2 regions of the Actinoplanes derwentensis genome follow, and region 1 is predicted to be linked to the other one. Evidence: riboswitches for the same ligand, from Rfam matches in the RefSeq annotation. Region 1 holds a riboswitch; the other holds the start of a gene.
What was found. A riboswitch is a leader RNA that binds a small molecule or an ion and turns the genes downstream of it on or off. The one in region 1 is predicted to bind glycine.
Positions count from the first base shown of each region.

Region 1 (3,406 bases):
GTGCTCGTAGCCCTGGGTCTGTGACGACGGCGCGAACGGGTGAATGTTCGCGAACTCCGGCCAGGTCACCGCTTCCATCTCGGTGGTGGCGTTCAGCTTCATCGTGCACGAGCCCAGCGGGATCATGCCGCGGTCCAGGGCGTAGTCCCGGTCGGAGAGTCTGCGCAGGTAGCGCAGCATGCTCGTCTCGGAGTGGTGGGTGTTGAACACCGGGTGGACCAGGTAGTCGGTGGTGCGGCCCAGCGGCTTGGCGCCGCACTCGGCGGCAGCGGCGACCGGGACACCGAAGGCGGCCAGGACCGCGGCGACGTGCGCGTCGGTGGTGGTCTCGTCGGTGGAGATCGACACCCGGTCCGCGTCCACCGGGTACAGATCGATGCCGGCGGACGCGGCCGCTTCGACGATGGCGGCGGCGCGACCGGGAACGATCGCGGTCACCGTGTCGAAGAAGGCGTCCGCAGCGAGCGGAACACCGGCCGCCGACAGTGATCCGGCCACGGTCAGGGCGTGCCCGTGCACCCGCTTGGCGATCGCTTTCAGACCGGCGGGACCGTGGTAGACCGCGTACATACCGGCCATCACCGCGAGGAGTACCTGGGCGGTGCAGATGTTGCTGGTCGCCTTCTCCCGGCGGATGTGCTGCTCACGGGTCTGCAGGGCGAGGCGGTAGGCACGGTCGCCGTCGGCGTCCTTGGAGACACCGACCAGGCGGCCGGGCAGTGACCGCTCCAGGCCGGCGCGGACCGCCAGGTAGCCGGCGTGCGGGCCACCGAAGCCGAGCGGCACCCCGAAACGCTGGGTGGTGCCGGCGGCGATGTCGACGCCGATCTCGCCCGGCGCGCGCAGCAGCGTCAGCGCGAGCAGGTCGGCGGCGGCGGTGACCAGGGCACCCTTGGCGTGGGCGGCCTCCACCAGGGCAGAGTGGTCCCGGACGGTGCCGGACGCGCCCGGGTACTGCAGGTGCAGCCCGAAGTAGTCCTCCGGCAGTTCCCCGCCGTCGAGGTCGACGATAGTGACGGTGATCCCGAGCGGTTCGGCCCGGGTCCGCAGCACCGACAGGGTCTGCGGGAACGTGTCGGCGTCCACCGCGTACACGCTGCTCTTGCTCTTGGACGAACGCCGCGCGAGGGTCATCGCCTCGGCGACCGCGGTGGCCTCGTCGAGCATCGACGCGTTCGCCGTGGTGAGACCGGTCAGGTCGGTGACCATGGTCTGGAAGTTGAGCAGCGCCTCGAGGCGGCCCTGGCTGATCTCCGGCTGGTACGGGGTGTACGCCGTGTACCAGGCCGGGTTCTCCAGGACGTTGCGTTTGATCACGGCCGGGGTGAACGTGTTGTAGTAGCCGAGCCCGATCATCGGGGTGGCCAGCACGTTACGGTCGGCGATGGCACGCAGCTCGGCGATCGTCTGCTCTTCGGAGATCCCGGCCGGCAGGTCGAGGACACCGTCGAAGCGGATCGTGGACGGGATCGCCGCGTCCATGAGTTGCTCGACCGACCCGTACCCGACGGCTTTGAGCATCTGGGCCTGCTCGTCGTTGTCCGGGCCGATGTGGCGGGAGACGAACGGGGAGGACGTCATGGGCGACTCCAAGCGTGAGAAGGTCGAGGAACAACCTCCCCCTCTGTCGTACCCAGAATCGGGCACTTCAGAGCGCCTAGCCACCGCGGTCCTTTTGCCTGAGAGGTTCCGGGGAGGATTTGCCCCTTCGGCGCCCTGTGCACAGGGTCTCTCCCGCATGGGTATTACTGGCAGGACCAACCTACCAGCGCACACGCCCATGATCGGGAGTCCTAGGGTGTGCCTGTGACGTACTTCCCTGCCGCCGACCGCTACGCCGAAATGATCTACCGGCGTGCTGGTCGCAGCGGCCTCAAACTTCCCGCCATCAGCCTGGGCCTCTGGCACAACTTCGGCGACGGCCGGCCCGGCGACCGTCAGGCCGACATCGTCCGCCGCGCCTTCGACCTCGGGGTCACCCACTTCGACCTGGCCAACAACTACGGGCCGCCGCCCGGCAGTGCCGAGACCAACTTCGGCCGCATCCTGAAAGCCGACTTCCAGCAGCACCGCGACGAGATCGTCATCTCCACGAAGGCCGGCTACACCATGTGGGACGGCCCCTACGGTGACTGGGGTTCCCGCAAGTACCTGGTGTCGTCGCTGGACCAGTCCCTCAAGCGCATGGACCTGGACTACGTCGACGTTTTCTACCACCACCGGCCCGACCCGGAGACGCCGCTGGAGGAGACGATGGGCGCGCTCGACGCGATCGTCCGCTCCGGCAAGGCCCTCTACGTCGGCATCAGCAACTACTCCAGCGAGCAGGCCGCCGAGGCCGCCCGCATCCTGCGGGAACTGGGCACGCCGCTGCTGATCCACCAGCCGTCCTACTCGATGCTGAACCGCTGGATCGAGGACGACAACCTGCTGGACACCCTGGAGACGGCCGGCGCGGGCTGCATCGCGTTCAGCCCGCTGCAGCAGGGCCTGCTCACCGACCGGTACCTCGGGGGCATCCCGGACGACTCGCGGATCCGCACCAGCGTGTTCCTCAACGAGGACGCCCTGGACACCAAGACCCTGGGCCGGCTGCACACGCTCAACGACATCGCCAAGCGGCGCGGCCAGTCCCTCGCCCAGCTGGCCCTGGTCTGGGCGCTGCGCGACGAGCGGATGACCAGCCTGATCATCGGCGCGTCCAGCGTGCAGCAGCTGGAGAACAACATCGCCGCGCTCGGCAACCTGGCCCTCGACCAGAGCGACCTGGACGAAATCGACGCGACGCTGCTGGACGCGTAGCCGTACCCTCCCGTCTCATGATCGACCTCGTCGAACGGCACACCGCCCTGGCGGTCGTGGTCGGCTCCCGCGCCTATGGTCTCCACGGGCCCGGATCCGACCACGACCGGCGGGGTGTGTTCGTGGCCCCGACCCGCGCCTTCTGGACCCTCGACAAGCCGCCCACCCACCTGGACGGGCCGGCCGAGGAGCAGTTCTCCTGGGAGATCGAACGGTTCTGCGCGCTCGCTCTGCAGGCGAACCCGACGGTCCTGGAAGTGCTGTGGTCACCGATCGTCGAGTCCGTCGACGAGGACGGGCGGCTGCTGCTGGCGACCCGGCAGGCGTTCCTGTCGCGGCGGGTCGCCCAGACCTACGGGTCGTACGCCCGTGACCAACTCGCCAAGGTGGCGTCCCGGCGCGAGCGGACCGGCGAGGTGAACACCAAGCAGGCCATGCACATGATCCGTCTGCTGCTGGCCGGTGCACACGTGCTGCGCACCGGCGATGTCCTGGTCGACGTGACAGACCTACGAGACGACCTGCTCGCGGTACGCCGGGGCGAACGCCCGTGGGAGCAGGTCACCGCCTGGGCCGGCCGTCTGCAGGACGAACTCGCCGCCGC
Region 1 is NZ_LT629758.1:2,112,325-2,115,730, reverse strand. Features, by position in the region: gene gcvP (aminomethyl-transferring glycine dehydrogenase) at 1-1,581, opposite strand, end outside; glycine riboswitch at 1,658-1,747, opposite strand; gene mgrA (L-glyceraldehyde 3-phosphate reductase) at 1,801-2,802, shown strand; gene BLU81_RS09665 (nucleotidyltransferase domain-containing protein) at 2,820-3,406, shown strand, end outside.

Region 2 (3,406 bases), 860 kb from region 1:
GATGGCCAGAAGCTGCTGCCCGAACTCGGTACTCTCCCCGGCCGGTACCCCGCCACCTGTCGAGGCCACCGCAGCGACTGGTGGCACCGGGGCCAGGCCGGCGACGACCTCCCGAGCCACGACCAGGCGCTCCAGTTCTACCCGGCAGTCCGCGAGCAGACCCGCGAGTCGCGCCTGCTCCGCGTCCAGGCGTTCGACCTCGGCCCGGCACATCGCCTCCTGCTCACCCAGCAGCCGCAGGACCTCATCGACGCCCACCACGACATCTCCAGCTGACCGCCGGACCACACCGGACAGACCGACCGCTACCGCACCAAGCCACCCGTACCGGCGGACAAAAAGTCCGTCGCCAGCCCAACCCGTAGCTCACTCAAAAACGAACGCACCCCCTTGGGCTTGCGGGTCTGCAGGTCTGCAGGTCTGTGTCTAGTAGGTCTGCGGGCCCGCGTCGGCCTGGTCGTCGGGGGCGCCGTCGGTGGCCACCAGGGAGGAGACTGACGGCATGGCGATCAGGAGCATGGCGATCAGGTGCAGGATCGCGCCGATGGAGAAGACTGCGATGCCGGTCCAGGCGTAGCTCAGGGCTACGTCGTCGCCGCTCTCGTCGCCGACCGCGCCGACGCCCAGGCCGATCACCACGATCGCGGGCATCTGGGCCACCAGGATGAGCATGCCCGCGCCGTACACGATGGTCCGCAGGATCCACCGGCCGGTCAGGCGGGTCAGCACCGTGCCGCCGAGCAGCAGGATCTGCATCACGGCTACCACGCCGGCCACGATCGTCGCGTAGGTCAGGCTGGTGGCCAGGTGGCCGGCGTCGCCGGACGCGGACAGCTCCCGCGGGGCGAACGTCATCAGGACCGCGGTGATCAGGGCCGCGAACACCGCCACCGCGAGCAGTGCGGCGGCCGCGGTCAGCAGGCCCCGGCCGAGTGGCTCCCGGTCCTCGTGGCGCCGCCAGGCGAGGTAGGTGCGGGCCGGCGTCAGCATCCAGAGGAATGCGGTAATGATGATCGGCAATATGTACAGTGCCGACGAGATCAGGATCAATACGATCAACATGAACTCGATGCCGACGGTGTGACCCTCGCTGGTCATCTGCTGCCACGCACCGAACGCCATCGCACCCGACAACGCGACCGCGAGCGGGCCGAACGTCCACAGCACCGCCCGTCCGCCGGGTCTGCCGTTCGCGACCCGGACCGCCGCCAACCCGACCAGCGACGGTACTGAGAGGACCAGTCCGGAGACGGCCAGCAGGATGATCACCTCACCGGGGGCGCTGGGTTCGGCGCCGATCCGGGGCATGAAGGCCAGCACCCCGAGAAGCGCCAGGAAACCCATCCACTGCACGACCGCCCCGGCGAGCGCCATCCACGAGACCCACGGCGCAAACCGAACAGCCGCCGACTCACCGACTTCGTCAAACGCCTCACCGCCAGGCCCAGCGAACGGCTCGCCAGCGGGCGGGGCAAAAGATCCGGCCGCGGGGCTGGCAACCGGTCCGGCCGCAGGCCCGCCGGGCGCTGGGGTTAAAGGGCCGGCGGGAGGCTGGGTGTAGGGGCTGGGGGATGGTCCGGCCGGAGGGTCGGTGGGGGGATCGGTGGGGGAGCCGGGATGCGTGGCCGGGAACATGGACACAGGGTAGGGTCCGAGGCCACAACTGAAGAAGCCGCGACTGCCGCCGCGGGAGAGCCCCCGTGAGGCACACGGGGCGCCGAAGGAGCAACTTCTCCCTCAGAATCTCTCAGGCTCACGTACCGCAGTGGTCAGGCGACTCTGGAAAGTCAGCCGTGAGGCTGCGCCCAAGGTGCAAGCCGTGATTCACGGCGAAGCTCTCAGGCCCCCATGACAGAGCGAGGGAGACTCAACCGCTGTCTGTCGCGAAGGAGCCTTCCATGGCCGTGTCCGTTTTCGATCTGTTCTCTGTCGGAATCGGCCCGTCGAGTTCGCATACGGTCGGCCCGATGCGTGCGGGTGCCATGTTCGCCCGTCGACTCGATGGGCGGGTGGTGAAGGTCCGGGCGGAGTTGTTCGGTTCGCTGGGGGCTACCGGGCATGGGCACGGCACTCCGCGGGCGGTGCTGCTGGGGCTGATGGGGGAGGCCCCGGAGACCGTCGACACGAGTCTTGAACCGCTGGTCAAGGACTTCGAGGTCGACATGGTGCTGCACCGGCGGCGGTCGCTGCCCGAGCACCCCAACGGGATGATCTTCACGGCTTTCGGCGCTGACGGTGCCGAGTTGCTGAGCAAGACCTATTTCTCGGTCGGCGGCGGGTTCGTGACGGGCGATGTCACTGCGGCGGCGGTACGCCCGGAGCAGCAGCCCGTTCCGTTCCCGTTCCTCTCCGGTGACGAACTGCTGGCGCTGACCCGCTCGACGGGCCTGTCGATCTCCCGCCTGATGCTGGCCAACGAGGTCGCCCGGCGCGGCGACGGGACTGTTCGGGATGCTGAGCAGCAGGTCAAGGACGGGCTGCTGGACATCTGGCGGGTGATGGACGAGTGCGTGGACGCGGGGCTGGACGCTGAGGGCGTACTCCCGGGCGGGTTGAAGGTTCGTCGCCGGGCCGCCTCGACCGCCCGGCAGTTGCGGGTCGCGGGGGAACCGGCCGCGCACGCCATGGAGTGGCTGACCGTCTATGCGATGGCGGTCAACGAGCAGAACGCGGCGGGTGGCCGGGTGGTCACCGCGCCGACGAACGGCGCGGCCGGCATCATCCCGGCGGTGGTGCGGTACTACCTGGAGTTCGTGCCGGGCGCCGGACCGGAGGGGGTGGCGCGGTTCCTGTTGGCGGCGGGTGCGATCGGGCTGCTGTTCAAGGAGAACGCGTCGATCTCCGGTGCCGAGGTGGGCTGTCAGGGTGAGGTGGGTTCGGCGTGCGCGATGGCGGCGGCGGGGCTGGCCGAGGTGCTGGGCGGCACGCCGGAGCAGGTGGAGAACGCGGCCGAGATCGGGATGGAGCACAACCTGGGTCTGACCTGCGATCCGGTCGGTGGCCTGGTGCAGATCCCGTGCATCGAGCGCAACGGGATGGGCGCGGTGAAGGCGGTCACCGCGGCCCGGATGGCGTTGCGTGGCGACGGCCGGCACCATGTCTCCCTCGACAAGGTCATCAAGACCATGAAGGAGACGGGTGCCGACATGAAGATCAAGTACAAGGAGACGTCCCGGGGTGGTCTGGCCGTCAACGTCATCGAGTGCTGACGGCCGGACCACCACGGGGTCAGGCGGGTTCGAAACCGGCGATGTGCAGGGCGAACGCGCGAATCGAGCCGGTGTCGGCGCTGGCGTTGTCGACGAACTTGACGGACCACGTGCCGTCGACCGCGGAGGCCCGCAGGGTCGACAGCGGCACGTCGGGCCGCCAGGTGCCGGTGAACGGTGCGCTCGCCGACGTCACC
Region 2 is NZ_LT629758.1:1,250,232-1,253,637, forward strand. Features, by position in the region: gene BLU81_RS05515 (hypothetical protein) at 1-261, opposite strand, end outside; gene BLU81_RS05520 (hypothetical protein) at 427-1,374, opposite strand; glycine riboswitch at 1,678-1,773, shown strand; glycine riboswitch at 1,778-1,857, shown strand; gene BLU81_RS05525 (L-serine ammonia-lyase) at 1,899-3,209, shown strand; gene BLU81_RS05530 (S8 family serine peptidase) at 3,229-3,406, opposite strand, start outside.
Region 2: another riboswitch for glycine. It lies ahead of BLU81_RS05525 (L-serine ammonia-lyase); the one in region 1 lies ahead of gcvP (aminomethyl-transferring glycine dehydrogenase).